Regions from separate parts of the Streptacidiphilus alkalitolerans genome, predicted to be linked through region 1. Evidence: riboswitches for the same ligand, from Rfam matches in the RefSeq annotation. Region 1 holds a riboswitch; each other region holds the start of a gene.

Region 1 (5,184 bases):
GGCCGCCGGACAGCTGCCGGGGGTAGGCGCCCTCCCGGCCGGCCAGGCCGACCCGCTCCAGCAGCTCCCTGGCCCGGGCCGCGGCCTGCTTCCTGGACGCGCCGCGGACCGCGACCGGGGCCTCGGTGATGTTCTCCAGCACGGTCAGGTGCGGGAACAGGTTGAACTGCTGGAACACCATCCCGACCCTGGCCCGCTGCCGGGTGATCGTCCGGTGCCCCAACTCGTGCAGCTTGCCGCCCTGGTGGCGGTAGCCGATGATCTCGCCGCCCACCTCGACGAAGCCGGCGTCCGGCTTCTCCAGGTGGTTGATGCTGCGCAGCAGGGTCGACTTGCCCGAGCCCGAGGGGCCGAGCAGCACGGTCACCTCGCCCTCGCCCACGTCCAGGTCCACCCCGTCCAGCACCAAGTGGGCGCCGAAGCTCTTGCGCAGGCCACGGATCCGGACCAGCGGCTGCCCGGTGCCGGTCATGAGAGCACCGCCGCACCGCGTCCGGTCCGCCCCAGCAGCGGGATGTTGCCGCGCAGCACCCGCCAGAAGCCTTCTCCGCCACGGCGGTTGCTGCCCCTGGCGTAGTGGCGCTCGACGAAGTACTGCCCGATCGAGAGCAGCGTGGTGAGGATGACGTACCAGAGCGTCGCCACCAGCAGCAGCGGGATGATCAGGAAGTTCTGGTTGTAGATCAGCTGGGACGAGTAGAGCAGGTCCTGCACCGCGATGACGCTGACGATCGAGGTCGCCTTGAGCATCCCGATCAGCAGGTTGCCGGAGGCCGGGACGATGGCCGGCATCGCCTGCGGCAGCACGATCCTGCGGAAGATCCGCGCGTTGCCGAGGCCCAGCGCCTGGGCCGCCTCGGTCTGGCCGTGCTCGACCGAGAGGATGCCGCCGCGGACGATCTCGGAGGAGAAGGCGGCCACGTCCAGGGTCAGCCCGATGAAGGCGGCCAGGATCCCGCTGAACAGGTGCGCGGTCCGCACCGTCGCGAGCTCCGGGCCGAACGGGATGCCCAGCGACAACTGCGGGTAGAGCGACGCCAGTTCATACCAGAACAGCAGCTGCACCAGGATCGGGACCGAGCGGATCAGCCAGACGAAGCCGAAGCTCAGCGTGCGCAGCACCGGGTTCCTGGACAGCCGCATCGCGGCCACCCCGATGCCCAGCACATAGCCGGTGGCCATCACCGCCGCGGTGAGCCAGAGCGTCAGCTCCAGGCCGCGCAGGATCGAGCCGCTCAGGAAGAAGCTGCCGACCGTGCCCCACTGGAACCGGCTGTTGGTGAACACCGTGTGCACGAACATGGCGAACAGCACCAGCAGCACCAGCGCCGAGACCCACTGGCCCGGACGGCGCAGCGGCACCAGCTTCGCGGCGAGCAGCTGCTCGTCCGGCACCGCGTGGTGCGCGGGCTGGACGTCCGACTTCGGGGTGTCCGAGGGCGGCGGTTCCGGCGGCGCGGGTATCCGCGCAGGGGTTTCCGAACGGCTCATGGTGTGTGCTTTCCGTCCCGTGGGGGCGCAGCATCACTCCGCGGCCCGGCGGGCGGGACGGGGTGACGGCGAGGGTGAGGGCGTGGTCGAGTCAGATCTCGGCGCGGCAGGGCGCGAGCGCGGTCAACAGACCGGGGCTGTCCTCGGACAAAGGGCGCTGCTCACCCGAAGCAGGTCGACATGGCGCCGCGCGACCCGCGACTGGAAGGACCCCTGCGGGCGCGGCGTGCTCATCGAGCGCTGTACCTGCATGTGGATCACCTCACCGTCTTCCGGCCCCGTGGGGCCTCGCGCTTACAGGAGAACTGTCGTCCTGTCGGGTCGTCACCTGGAGCACCCCACCGCGTCGGAGGGTTGCCGGTCAGCAAGCCAGGGCTTGACGCTGACGCTCGTAACCAGGGCTTACGTTAACCGCTCGGCGGCTTTTAGACAATGCCTATGGATCTGATGGGGATGCGATCCCGGCCTGCGGGAAGACTTCGCGGCCAAGCCGTGTTGTGGTCAAGGGAGTTGGTATTCGCTCGAACGCGAGTCGATCTCCGGGGATTGTGTTCGGCGCCCAACCGGAGCTACCGTGAGCCCCAGGTTACGAGCGTCAGCGACAAGCCCTGGCTTGCTGACCAGCAACCCTCCGACGCGGCGGGGTGCTCCAGGTGACGACCAGGCGGTGCCGGACCCGGCCCCGCAAGCGCGAGATTGAAGGCGGAGGTGACTGCGGTGCGTCGAGCCATCGGCACGTACTCGCGTCGACACATCGATCTTCAGCGCATCGCCAGCGCACTCTGTACGGCCGGTCACTCGGCCTGAGCCGCAGCGCTCTGTCGTAAACGCGCCTACCTCCCTCCCCGCACAGCCGACGCCGCCCCGGGCCAGTCCCGGCGCGGGTTCCGTTCGGCATGCCCTCCGCACCGGTGGAGCCCCCACCCGAGCAGGAAGCGACACCCCCCATGCCTCAACCAGACCCTGCCCTCCACCTCGCCGTCGCCCTGGACGGCGCCGGCTGGCACCCCGCCGCCTGGCGCGAACCGGCCGCCCGGCCGAAGGACCTGCTCACCGCGGCGTACTGGGCCGACCTGGTCGCCGAGGCCGAGCGGGGGCTGCTGGACTTCGTCACCATCGAGGACTCGCTCGGCCTGCAGTCCTCCAGCCACTTCGACGAGGACCGGCGCACCGACCAGGTCCGCGGCCGACTGGACGCGGTGCTGATCGCCGCCCGGATCGCACCGCTGACCAGCAACATCGGGCTGATCCCGACCGCGGTGGCGACCCACACCGAGCCGTTCCACCTCTCCAAGGCGATCGCCACCCTGGACTACGTCAGCACCGGCCGGGCCGGCCTCCGGGTCCAGGTCTCCGGGCGCCCCTTCGAGGCCGAGCTCTTCGGCCGGCGCACGGTGCCGCCGTTCCGGCTGGAGGACTTCGACCAGCCCCAGGTCCAGGCGCTAGTCGCGGACCTGTTCGACGAGGCCGCCGACTACGTCGAGGCGGTCCGCCGGCTCTGGGACAGCTGGGAGGACGACGCGGAGATCCGCGACACCGCCACCGGCCGCTTCGTGGACCGCGACAAGCTGCACTACATCGACTTCGAGGGGGCGAGGTTCAGCGTCAAGGGGCCGTCGATCACCCCGCGCCCGCCGCAGGGACAGCCGGTGGTCGCGGCCCTGGCGCACGCGACCATCCCCTACCGGCTGGTCGCCCGCTCCACCGACGTCGGCTTCGTCACCCCGCGCGGCGCCGAGGACGCCCGGGCCATCCTGGCCGAGATCCGCGCCGAACAGGCCGCCGCCGGCCGGGCCGAGGAGACCGTGCACGTCTTCGGCGACCTGGTGGTGTTCCTGGACGACGACGCCGACGCGGCAGCCGCCCGCAGGGACCGGCTGGACCAGCTGGCCGGCGCCCCGTACAGCAGCGACGCCCAGGTGTTCACCGGGACCGCCGCGCAGCTCGCGGACCAGCTGCAGGAGTGGCAGCAGGCCGGTCTGACCGGGTTCCGGCTGCGTCCCGCCGCCGTCCCGCACGACCTGGAGCAGATCACCCGCCGCCTGGTGCCGGAGCTGCAGCGCCGCGGCGCCTTCCGCACCGGCTACGAGGCCGACACCCTGCGCGGGCTGCTGGGCCTGGCCCGTCCCGCCAACCGCTACGCCGCCGTCTGAGGAGAGGTCCGACCCATGAGCAAGCCACTGAAGCAGATCCACCTCGCGGCGCACTTCCCCGGCGTCAACAACACCACGGTGTGGAGCGACCCCGAGGCCGGAAGCCACATCGAGTTCAGCTCCTTCGCCCACTTCGCCAGGACCGCCGAGCGCGCCAAGTTCGACTTCCTCTTCCTGGCCGAGGGCCTGCGGCTGCGCGAGCAGGGCGGGAAGATCTACGACCTGGACGTGGTCGGCCGCCCCGACACCTTCACCGTGCTGGCCGCGCTGGCCGCCGTCACCGAGCGGATCGGCCTGACCGGCACCATCAACTCCACCTTCAACGAGCCCTACGAGGTGGCCCGGCAGTTCGCCTCGCTGGACCACCTCTCGGACGGGCGGGCCGCCTGGAACGTGGTCACCTCCTGGGACGCCTTCACCGGCGAGAACTTCCGCCGCGGCGGCTTCCTCAAGCAGGAGGACCGCTACTCCCGGGCCCAGCAGTTCCTGCAGACCACCCAGGAGCTGTTTGACTCCTGGGACGGCGGCGAGATCCTCGCCGACCAGGAGTCCGGGCAGTTCCTCCGCGACCCCGAGGCCGGCCGCTTCGAGCACCACGACCAGCACTTCGACATCGCCGGGCGGTTCAACGTCCCGCGCAGCCCGCAGGGGCGCCCGGTGATCTTCCAGGCCGGCGACTCGGAGGAGGGCCGCGAGTTCGCCGCCTCCACCGCCGACGCCATCTTCAGCCGGCACAGCACCCTGGACGCCGGCCGCGCCTTCTACACCGACGTCAAGGGCCGGCTACCCCGCTACGGCCGGGGCCGGGACGAGCTGCTGATCCTGCCCGCCGCCACCTTCGTGCTCGGCGACACCGACGCCGAGGCCGTCGAGCAGGCCCGCGAGGTGCGCCGGGCGCAGGTCAGCGGGCAGACCGCGATCAAGTTCCTGGAGCAGCTCTGGAACCGCGACCTCAGCTCCTACGACCCGGACGGGCCGCTCCCGGAGATCGACCCCGACCTCGGCGAGCACACCATCGCCCGGGGCCGGGCCAGCGTCCGGATGTTCCGCGACCCGCTGGCCACCGCCAGGGAGTGGCGCGAGAAGGCCGCCGCCAAGCACCTCTCGATCCGCGACCTGGTGATCGAGACGACCAGCCGGCAGACCTTCGTCGGCTCCCCCGCCACCGTCGCCGAGACCATCAACGAGTTCGTCCAGACCGACGCGAGCGACGGCTTCATCCTGGTCCCGCACATCACCCCGAAGGGCCTGGACGCCTTCGCCGACACGGTGGTGCCGCTGCTGCAGGAGCGCGGGGTGTTCCGCAGCGAGTACGCCGGCAGCACCCTGCGGGACCACCTGGGCCTGGCCCTGCCCGGCCGGGACGGCGCGGCGGCGGAGCGGGTGGCCTCGTGAAGTTCATCAGCATCACCCTGATCGTGCACCGCCCCGACCCGGTCACCGGGGTCCAGGTCTCCACCCAGCAGCGCTTCCGCGAGGTGGTCGACAGCGCGCTGCTGGCCGAGGAGCTGGGCTTCGACGGCTTCGGCGTCGGCGAGCG
Region 2 (5,184 bases), on a different contig from region 1:
TTGACGGCGACGGACTTGAAGGTGCCGCGGATCTTGTTGACGACCAGGGTCGACAGGGCCTCGCCCTCGACGTCCTCGGCGATGATCAGCAGCGGCTTGCCGGACTGCATGACCTTCTCCAGGATCGGGAGCAGGTCCTTGACCCCGCCGATCTTGGAGTTGGCGATCAGGATGTAGGGGTCCTCGAACGAGGTCTCCATACGCTCCAGGTCGGTGGCGAAGTACGCCGAGATGAAGCCCTTGTCGAAGCGCATGCCCTCGGTGAGCTCGAGCTCCAGACCGAAGGTCTGCGACTCCTCGACGGTGATGACGCCTTCCTTGCCGACCTTGTCCATCGCCTCGGCGATGAGCTCGCCGATCTGGGGGTCAGCGGCGGAGATGGAGGCGGTGGAGGCGATCTGCTCCTTGGTCTCCACGTCCTTCGCCTGCTCGAGGAGCTGGGCGGAGACGGCCGCGACGGCCTTCTCGATGCCGCGCTTCAGCGCCATCGGGTTGGCACCCGCGGCGACGTTGCGCAGGCCCTCGCGCACGAGCGCCTGGGCCAGCACGGTGGCGGTGGTGGTGCCGTCGCCCGCGACGTCGTCCGTCTTCTTGGCGACCTCCTTGACGAGCTCGGCACCGATCTTCTCGTACGGGTCCTCGAGCTCGATCTCCTTGGCGATGGAGACACCGTCGTTGGTGATCGTGGGGGCGCCCCACTTCTTCTCCAGGACGACGTTGCGGCCCTTGGGGCCGAGCGTGACCTTGACAGCGTCGGCGAGCTGGTTCATCCCGCGCTCAAGGCCGCGACGAGCTTCCTCGTTAAACGCAATGATCTTGGCCATGGAAGTGGTCCTCCCGGACAGGGTGGCTGCGTGTGGACCGCGCTGGCGCCCGCGACGGACGGTCCCGGCCTACGACGGTCACTTCCCGTCGCGTCCGGAGCCTCACCTACCCGGCCCGTTGTCACTCTCTACCTCAGAGTGCTAACGCCAATGATTAGCACTCTCACCCCTTGAGTGCAAGCAGATGCCCTGGAACGGGGACTGGAAACGCCGGTAGGCCGCTACCCCAGGGGGGTATCGGCCTACCGGAAGGTCTGTCAGCGATCGCTCGATGGAGCGGTCACACCACGCGGACCATGTCCGCCTGCGGACCCTTCTGACCCTGCGAGATCTCGAATTCGACCCGCTGGCCCTCCTCGAGCGACCGGTACCCGTCCATCTGGATCGCGCTGTAGTGGACGAACACGTCCGCACCACCGTCGACCGCGATGAAGCCGTACCCCTTCTCCGCGTTGAACCACTTGACGGTGCCCTGAGCCATTCCGTACTCCCCTATTACTGGCCCTTTCACGGACCGCACTCCGCGGACCGGATCGCGCACCGACGCTTTGCGCAACACGCGACCGACGCTGAATGTATCCACTCAGACGCCCTCTGCAACAGGGCGCACGGCGGAGAATTCTCGGGGATATTAAGGGGCACTGCGGTGCTTATGTCAACAAAGCGAGGCAAAGTACTCCGGACATAGCGGACCTGATAGACAAATCGCTTCAGGATTTCTCGGCGGACCCTTGGGGCGCAGCAGCCCCCTGGGCTGCAGGTGATGACAGATACCGAAGGAGAAGAGGTTTGAATACCGCGCCGACCGCGCAGCCTGCATCAACCGGAAGCCACTGTACCCCTACCGGGGGAAAGCGAAAGCCGGGGCACCCGCCCGGTAGGGAAGGGCGCCCCGGCTTTCGTCATGCAGTGAAACTAATTCGTTCAGCCACCGGCGACGGCGGGAATGATCGAGACCGCTCCGCCGTCGGAGATCACCGTCTCAAGACCGTCCGCGAAGCGCACGTCGTCGTCGTTCACATACACATTGACGAAACGCCGCAGCTTGCCGCTGTCGTCGAGGATCCGGCCGCGGATGCCGGTGTGGTTGGCCTCCAGGTCCTCGATGACGGCGGCGAGGGTCGCGCCCTCGGCCTTCACCTCGGCGGCGCCGCCGGTGTAGGTGCGGAGGATCGTCGGGATGCGAACGGAGACGCTCATGCGAGGCCAGCCTCTCGGAAGGAGTCCAGGGTGGGGCGGATGGTGGCGGACAGGCCGGTGGTGGGTTCCACCGCGTCCAGGGTCTTCAGACCGTCTCCGGTGTTCAGGACCACGGTCTCGGCTGCCGGGTCGAGCAGGCCGTTCTTGATCAGCTTCTGCAGTACACCCACGGTAACCCCGCCCGCGGTCTCGGCGAAGATCCCCTCGGTCCGCGCCAGCAGCTTGATCGCGTCCACGACCTGCTCGTCGTTGACGTCCTCGACCGCCCCGCCGGTACGGCGGCAGATGTCCAGCACATAGGGGCCGTCGGCCGGGTTGCCGATCGCCAGCGACTTGGCGATGGTGTTCGGCTTCTGCGGGCGGATCACGTCGCGGCCGGTCTTGAAGGCGACCGAGACCGGCGAGCAGCCCTCGGCCTGGGCCCCGAAGATCTTGTAGGGCTTGTCCTCGACCAGGCCGAGCGCGATCAGCTCCTTCAGCCCCTTGTCGATCTTCGTCAGCTGCGAGCCGGAGGCGATCGGGATCACCAGCTGGTCCGGCAGCCGCCAGCCCAGCTGCTCGCAGATCTCGTACGCCAGGGTCTTCGAGCCCTCGCCGTAGTACGGGCGCAGGTTGACGTTGACGAAGCCCCAGCCCTCGCCGGCCGGGTCGCCGATCAGCTCCGAGCAGAAGCGGTTCACATCGTCGTAGTTGCCCTCGATGCCGACCAGCTCGCCGCCGTACACCGCGGCCATCACGATCTTGCCCTGCTCCAGGTCCTGCGGGATGAACACGCAGGAGCGCAGCCCGGTACGGGCCGCGGCGGCGCCCACCGCGCCGGCCAGGTTGCCGGTGGAGGAGCAGGAGAGGGTGGTGAAGCCGAAGGTGCGGGCGGCCTCGACCGCGATCGCGACGACCCGGTCCTTGAAGGAGTGGGTCGGGTTGCCGGAGTCGTCCTTGACGTACAGGCCGCCGGTGATCCCCAGCTCGCGGGCCAGGTTGTCGGCCTTGACCAGCTTGGTCCAGCCCGGGTTGATGTTCGGCCGGGTCGCCACGTCGGCCGGGACCGGCAGCAGCGGGGCGTAGCGCCAGATGTTCGCCGGGCCCGCCTCGATCTGCGCCCGCAGCGCCTCGGGGTCGCCGCTGGGCAGCTCGTAGGCCACCTCGAGGGGCCCGAAGCACTCGGTACAGGCGAAGTCGGGGGCGAGCGGGGTCCGCGCACCGCACTCCCTGCAGGACAGGGCGACGGCGGGACCGAAAGACTCGGGTGTGACAGTTGCAGCAGCCATGATGGCGAGGCCCTCTCTCCTCATCTTCCCCGCGGCGCGTTTCGCCGCAGGACGGAATTGGCACCTTCCCCACCAGGGCCTTGACGGCTGTAGCTGGCAGGAGGGTTGCCGGGACTTCAACGGGCCGTTCCCTCAGTCCCTCTGGATGAGCTCTATGGCGGACCGTTCGCTCCTGGTCCGCATTTGTGATGATGGCAGTGCGTCCGCCGTGCGGCGGGCGTCTGTCATCCCCAAGACTGTAACCGAAGCGACGTCGGCGATCACTGGGCGTCCGCGAGACGAGACGCGCATCACGGCTCGTGCCACACCAGAGGAGTCCTGTGCTTGACGAGGTCGCGGACTGGCTGCGCCACCGCTCCTGGGCGGCCGACGACCGCTCGCTGCCCGAACTGCTCGCCGCCAAGGAGGCGACCGGAAGCACCGTCAGCGTCGTGCTGCCCGCACTGGATGAGGAGGCCACGGTCGGCGGAATCGTCTCCGCCATCCGCCGCGACCTGATGGACGCCGTGCCGCTGGTGGACGAACTGGTCGTGGTCGACTCCGGCTCCAGCGACCGCACCGGGCAGGCCGCCGCCGCGGCCGGGGCCCGGGTGGTGCACCGCGACTCGATACTCCCCGAGCTGCCCGCGCTGCCCGGCAAGGGCGAGGTGCTGTGGCGCTCGCTCCTCGCGACCAGCGGCGACATCGTCTGCTTCATCGACGCCGACCTGCGCGAGTTCGACTCCGCCTTCGTCTCCGGCATCGTCGGGCCGCTGCTCACCGAACCCGAGGTGGCCTTCGTCAAGGCCATGTACGACCGGCCGCTGGAGACCGGCGACACGGTGATCCCGGCCGGCGGCGGCCGGGTCACCGAGCTGGTCGCCCGCCCGCTGCTGAACCTCTACTGGCCGCTGCTGGCCGGCTTCGTCCAGCCGCTCGGCGGCGAGTACGCGGCGCGGCGCTCACTGCTGGAACGGCTGCCCTTCGCCACCGGCTACGGCGTCGAGCTCGGCCTGCTGGTGGACGCGCTGGAACTGGCCGGCCTCGACGCCCTGGCCCAGGTGGACGTCGGCGTCCGGCACCACCGGCACCAGGACGCGCAGGCGCTCGGCCGGATGGCCGCCGCCATCCAGCTCACCGCGCTCGACCGGCTGGCCCGCAGCAACCGGATCAAGGCCGCGGACGACCTGGCCCGGCCCAGACTCACCCAGTTCACCCGCACCGCGGCGGGATTCACCCCCAGCACCGCCGACATCGCGGCCACCGACCGGCCACCCGTCGTCACGCTCACCGCGAACGACGTTTGACCCGGTCACGAGCAGGCAAGGCTGAGCATCATGGTCACAGCTAGTCCGGCATCGATTCTGCTCGCCTCCAACCGGGGCCCGATCTCGTTCACGGTCGAGGACGACGGCACCCTGACGCCACGCCGGGGCGGCGGCGGGCTGGTGTCGGGGCTCAGCGCCATCGGCGACGAGGTCGACTCGGTCTGGGTCTGCGCCGCGCTGTCGGAGGGCGACCGCGCCGCGACCCGGCAGGGCCTCGACGACCCGTCCGTGCGCATGCTGGACATCGACCCGGGCACCTTCGCCCGCGCCTACAACGGCATCGCCAACTCCACCCTCTGGTTCGTGCACCACCTCATCTACAACACGCCGACCACCCCGGTCTTCGGCAGCTCCTTCCGCCGCGAGTGGGCCTCCTACGAGGCGTACAACACGGCCTTCGCCGAGGCGCTGGCGGAGAACGCCGCGCCCGGCGCGACCGTGCTGGTCCAGGACTACCACCTGTCACTGACACCCCGGCTGCTCCGCGAACTGCGCCCCGACCTGCGGATCGGGCACTTCTCGCACACCCCCTGGGCCCCGCCGGACTACTACCGGCTGCTGCCCGACGACGTGGGCCGGGACGTC
Region 3 (5,184 bases), on a different contig from region 1:
TGGCCGCGTTCCACTGGGCGACCAGCGCGTCGTGGTACTCCCACTCGCTCCGGGTCAGCGGCTGTCCACCGGCCAGACCCATCCAGAACTGGCGTATCGCACCGTTGGCGCGGTCGACAGCACGCTGGAGGTCGGGGCGGGGTGCGGGCTTTGGCATGACACCATCATCTCAGAGTCCTGTTACGCCTGGTGCCACGGCCCGTTCCGGAACCGCCGGCCCTAGGGTGCGCGGCGCCTGAGGGCGGTGATGAGGTCCTTGAGGGCGCGCAGGGTCGCGTCCAGGGTGTGGGCGTCGCTCTTGTTGATGGCTTTGCTGGCGATGAGGCCGGCGACGATCATGCCGAGGGCGGTGACGGCCGCGGTACAGGCGATGGCGAGGTCGGCGGCGGGCAGGGGCGACACGGTGGTGGTCTCCTGGTGGGGCGTCAGGTCGGTGGTACCGGGCGGACAGGCGGTGTGCTCGCGTGGCGAAGCGGGCTGGAGCAGGCCGGGGCGGGGGTCATGGCGCGGGCGGGGGCAGCATGCGGCTGGGGAACGGCTGACTACCGTCCTTGATCGCCGTCCAGAGCGGCTCCAGGCGGTCCGGGTCTCCACCGCAGGCGGCGTAGAGCTTGCCGGCGATCGACTGGGTCGGAACCCTGCCGTGGCCGCTCATGGCATCGGTGACGACCTCCACGGGCACCTCCGCCGCCGCGCTGAGGTCCTGAAGGCTCAGCCCCGAGCGTTCCCAGCATCGGTTCAGTTCGTCCAGCAGGGCCTGGCGCGCCGCACCGGCCTGGGGGTTGTTCGTGGCCCCCGGCGACACCACCGCCCGGGTCCGTGCGGGTTCGGGGCAGTCGGCGGACCAGCGCTTCTTCGCGAGCCAGGGCCCGATGTCCGAGGCCCGAGCGATCTGTGCCCAGCTGGCGCCGTGGCTGCGCCCGTGCCGCACGATCAGCGTCAGCGCCTCGCTCAGGCTCCGATCGAGCAGCATCGCCGCGTGCAGCATGTAGCTGATGTCCTTGTCGGTGGCCTCCTTGTCGCTGCCGGCCTCGACCTGGAGTTGGCGTGCGAGCCGCACCAACTGCTCCAGATGGGCGCCGGTCGCCCGGGCGTCCCACACTTCCCTGGGTGGCCGCAGGACGACCTTCCTGCGCCCGTGGCGCAGGCAGTACTTGGGCTTGCCTCCGCGGGAGGCTTCCCAGAAGAACGTGTTACCGCATTTCGTACAGGCGATTGTTTCCGTCGGCATGGCGGTTCCTGTGAGGTAGTCAGCAGCGGTTGAGGGACGGGGATGCTGGCCCCGGTGGGTGAGCGGCTGCGGCCGTGCCGCCTACGGGGTGAGGCGCTCGAGGGTGACGGAGGTCTGCCGGGCGGGGCCGGGATAGGCGCTTCGCCACAGGTGCTTGCTGCGCTCCGGGCTGCCGCCCAGCGCGCGGACGACGCGTTCGACCACCGGCCACGGCGGCGTGGTGTCGCCCAGTAGGAAGCCGCTGACCTCCGGCGGGCGCAGCTCGTCCGGGAAGGCCGCGCAGATGACGGCGTCGGAGGGGCAGCCGGCCTCGAGGTACAGCTCGCGCACGGCTGCGTGCAGTTCCTGCGCGGCGACATGCGGGGGCAGCGGTCGGGGTCCGACGCGTACCTCGGTCCACAGCGGTCGCAGTCGGCCCGGGTCTCCCGCGCACGCAAGGATGACCCGTTCGGCGGTCTGCCAGGGAGGGAGGCGGGATCCCGACAGGATCCGCGAGACATAGGAGGGGGAGACGCCGACACGCGCGGCGACCTCCTTGACCGAGACGCCCGCCGCCCGCTGCAGTTGGATCAGGGCGCGGGAGAGCTGGGTGGCGGTCCCCGCCGTAGGCGGCCCGGTTTCGCCCCGGGGCACCGGCTCGGTGCCGGTCGCCGGCCGGGGTGCGGGCAGCGCCAGGCGTTCCTGGCGTCGCGAGAGCATCCGCTGGGCCCGGTCGGCGGAGTACTTGTCGCGGGCCGTGTTCGCGCCGATGCCGATGATGTCGGCGATGGCGCTCCACGACATCTTCTGATCGCGCGCCTGCTGCACCATCAGCATGATGACGTCGTCGAGTTCCGGCTTCAGGCGGGTGGCCTTCTCCAGGAACGCGATGGCGTCGGGGGTGCCTGCGTGCAACTCCCGCTCCGCCTCCTGCTGCAGCTGCACTGTGAGCAGGAACAGGCTGGTGGTGACGTCGAGGAGCAGGCTCTTGTCACCATGCGGGGAACGGGGGGCGGCCGCGAGCTCGACGGCCGCGCCCGTGGCCGCCTTGCCCTTGAGGCGGTTCGCCGCCGACCGGCAGCGTGCACTGCAGAACTTCCTGCGCCTGCCTCGCGCATTGCCCTCGAAAGCCTCGCTGCAGCGGGCGCACTCCTTGTATTTTGACGTCACGTCCGTCCTCCGGAGCGAATCGGCAGAAGCGGCAGCCGTTTCGTTGCGGAGATGGCCCAGTCTCGACGGCCGAGGCGGACGAATATCGGCTGCCCGGCAAGGGCCTGCCGACGAGGCAAGCCCCGTCCCGGCCGCGCGGAGTGCACCGATCGGGCGCGACGGCAGGGCGCGCTGCGGGCGGAGTCTGCGAGCTGGGAAGGGGTGGATGCCACAAAGTGGTCCAGTCCACAGGTGGAGGCCGCCGGGCCCTTCCGGGATGAACATACCGGCCGGTACGATCGGGGCCGCGAGCATGTCCGCGTGTTCGCGACATGGGGGCGTGACAGTGCTGTCAACACAGGGTGATCGATCGATGACACTGGGAAGCCGGCAGATGCTACGGTCGTCACTGTTGCCCTCCCGGCGTCCGTGGACGTCGTAAGGCGGCAAATCGATCGGGAGGCATGGTCCGTCCTTGGTCCTGAGGTACGGATAGCTCCGGCGAGGCGACCAACCAGTAGCCGGGGCTATCCATCAACTGGTGCGGTGAGAATAGCCGTTGGCGGGCACGGCGTTCCGCTGGAAGCGTCCGCGGCGGAACGTAACTCCGAAAATCACGTGTCACGACGTAACTCATCCAAGATCGAACCACTCTCTGTGATGAGACCAGGCCAAAGGGTGCTGCTGATCCCCTGATCCCCTGATCGTCCGGGCTGCCGGTATCTCCAGCAGATCTATAGGCATTGTCTAAAACCCGCCGAGCGGTTAGCGTGAGCCCTGGTTATGAGCGTCAGCGTCAAGCCCTGGCTTGCTGACCGGCAACCCTCCGCCGCGGTGGGGTGCTCCAGGTGACGACCCGACAGGACGGCTCCGTCCTGTAAGCGCGAGGCCCGGCAGGGCCCGATCGGTATGAGGTGATCCGGATGCGTGAGCAGCGCCCCAGCGGCACGCCGCGTCCGTACGGGTCCTTCCGACTGCGGGTCGCCCGGCGGCATGTCGATCTGCTCCGGGTGAGCAGCGCCCTGTGTCCGGGGTCGTGTCCGGTCCGCTGAGACCGCTCCCCCCTCGCGCCCCGCGCATCCCGTCCGACGCCGGGTCGTCCGTCGACGCCGTCCTCTGCCGCGCGCGGCCCCCGTCCAGCAACATCCCGACCGGAGGTATGTCCCATGAGCGAGCCTGGCACCCGGGTCCCCGTCCTGCGCCTGGCACTTGAGGCCGACGGGGACGGCGCCCACCCCGCCGCCCGGCGGCACTCAGGACGTCCACCGGGCGCGGCGCTGACCGCCGGGGCGCTGCGGGCCGTGGTCGCCGCGGCCGAGGCCGCCGGGTTCGACCTGCTCACCCTGGACGACTCACCGCTGCCGCCGAGCGCAGGACCGGACGCGCCGGGCCGGGTGGAGGCGGGCACCCGGGCCGCCTTCGTCTCGACCCTGACGGACCGGATCGGCCTGGCGCCGACCCTGCAGGTCACCACCACCGAACCGTTCCACCTGGCGACCCAGCTGGCGAGCCTGGACCACGCCGCCAACGGCCGGGCCGGCTGGCTGGTCGGGGCCGCCAACGGCGAGGACGACCTGGCCACGATCGGCGCGCAGCCGCTCGGCCCGGACGAACTGCGCCGGGAGGTCGCCGACGTCATCGACACCGCCCGTGCGCTCTGGGACTCCTGGGAGGACGACGCCGTCATCAAGGAGGTCAGGACCGGCCGCTACCTGGACCGCGACCGGGTCCACCCGGTCGACTTCGAGGGCGCCCGGTTCACCGTGAAGGGCCCGCTGATCACCCCGCGCCCGCCGCAGGGCCAGTTGGTCGTGCTGGTGCCGGACGCCCTGGACGCAGACGACCGCGCCGATGTGGTGCTGGTCCGGCGGCCGGACCTGGCCGGGATCGCCGAGCGGGCCGCCGAGGCCCGTGCGGCCGGGGCCCCGCTGGTGTTCGCCGAACTGGAACTGGTGCTGGACACGGACGTCCCGGCCGCCGAGCGGCTGGCGGAGCTCGACCGCTCCGGCTCAGGACCCTGGCCGGAGTCCGGCCGGTTGCGCCATGTCGGCCCGCCCGCCGCCCTGGTGGAGCTGCTGACCCGGCTGGTCGAGGTGGTCGACGGGGTCAGGCTGCACCCCGCCGTGCTCGCCGCCGACCTGCCGGTGCTCACCGCCGAGGTGCTGCCGGCCCTGGCCGCCGCCGGCCTGCACCGGGCGCCCCGGGCCGGCGACACCCTGCGCGGCACGCTCGGCCTGCCCCGTCCTGCCAACCGGTTCGCCGCCACGGCGACCACGAGCGTCTGAGGTACGCGCGATGACCGAGACCGGGACAAGCCCGTCCACGCCGACCGGCGCCCCGTACGACCCGAAGGCGCAGGTGCACCTCGGGGTCTTCTTCACCGGGGTCGGCTCCGAGCTGATCTGGACCGATCCCTCCGCCGCCCCGCACACCGCGATCGAGACCTTCGTCCAGGTGGTGCGACTGCTGGAACGCGGCCTCTTCGACGCGTTCTTCCTCGGCGAGGGCCTGCGGGTCCGGGAGAACCGGGGCCGGGTCTACGACCTGGACGTGGCCGGACGCCCCGACGCGATCACCCAGCTGTCCGCGCTCGCGGCGGCCACCGAGCGGATAGGCCTGGTGGCCACCCAGAACACCACCTACAACTACCCCGCGGACCTGGCCCGGCGGCTGGCGAGCCTGGACCTGCTGTCCGACGGCCGGGCCGGGTGGAACATCGTCACCACCGACAACGCCTGGACCGGGGCCAACTTCCGGCACGGCGGCTGGCTGGAGCACAAGCGCCGCTACGAGCGGGCCGAGCAGTTCGTCCGGGCGGCCAAGGC

Evidence for each region. A riboswitch is a leader RNA that binds a small molecule or an ion and turns the genes downstream of it on or off. The one in region 1 is predicted to bind S-adenosylmethionine.
Region 2: another riboswitch for S-adenosylmethionine. It lies ahead of thrC (threonine synthase); the one in region 1 lies ahead of ACEZDG_RS18400 (putative leader peptide).
Region 3: another riboswitch for S-adenosylmethionine. It lies ahead of ACEZDG_RS29875 (putative leader peptide); the one in region 1 lies ahead of ACEZDG_RS18400 (putative leader peptide).

Annotation. Positions count from the first base shown of each region.
Region 1 covers NZ_JBHEZX010000007.1:236,698-241,881, reverse strand. Annotated here, with positions in the region: gene ACEZDG_RS18415 (amino acid ABC transporter ATP-binding protein) at 1-451, opposite strand, end outside; gene ACEZDG_RS18410 (amino acid ABC transporter permease) at 469-1,491, opposite strand; gene ACEZDG_RS18405 (putative leader peptide) at 1,615-1,725, opposite strand; SAM riboswitch class IV at 1,777-1,888, opposite strand; SAM riboswitch class IV at 2,076-2,188, shown strand; gene ACEZDG_RS18400 (putative leader peptide) at 2,200-2,298, shown strand; gene ACEZDG_RS18395 (LLM class flavin-dependent oxidoreductase) at 2,439-3,644, shown strand; gene ACEZDG_RS18390 (NtaA/DmoA family FMN-dependent monooxygenase) at 3,660-5,039, shown strand; gene ACEZDG_RS18385 (LLM class flavin-dependent oxidoreductase) at 5,036-5,184, shown strand, end outside.
Region 2 covers NZ_JBHEZX010000003.1:465,337-470,520, forward strand. Annotated here, with positions in the region: gene groL (chaperonin GroEL) at 1-824, opposite strand, end outside; gene ACEZDG_RS08895 (cold-shock protein) at 1,105-1,305, opposite strand; gene ACEZDG_RS08900 (MoaD/ThiS family protein) at 1,749-2,024, opposite strand; gene thrC (threonine synthase) at 2,021-3,316, opposite strand; SAM riboswitch class I at 3,310-3,444, opposite strand; gene ACEZDG_RS08910 (glucosyl-3-phosphoglycerate synthase) at 3,613-4,578, shown strand; gene ACEZDG_RS08915 (alpha,alpha-trehalose-phosphate synthase (UDP-forming)) at 4,609-5,184, shown strand, end outside.
Region 3 covers NZ_JBHEZX010000017.1:9,777-14,960, reverse strand. Annotated here, with positions in the region: gene ACEZDG_RS29895 (hypothetical protein) at 1-157, opposite strand, end outside; gene ACEZDG_RS29890 (hypothetical protein) at 220-402, opposite strand; gene ACEZDG_RS29885 (hypothetical protein) at 500-1,231, opposite strand; gene ACEZDG_RS29880 (helix-turn-helix domain-containing protein) at 1,313-2,380, opposite strand; SAM riboswitch class IV at 3,139-3,249, shown strand; gene ACEZDG_RS29875 (putative leader peptide) at 3,283-3,411, shown strand; gene ACEZDG_RS29870 (LLM class flavin-dependent oxidoreductase) at 3,526-4,644, shown strand; gene ACEZDG_RS29865 (LLM class flavin-dependent oxidoreductase) at 4,655-5,184, shown strand, end outside.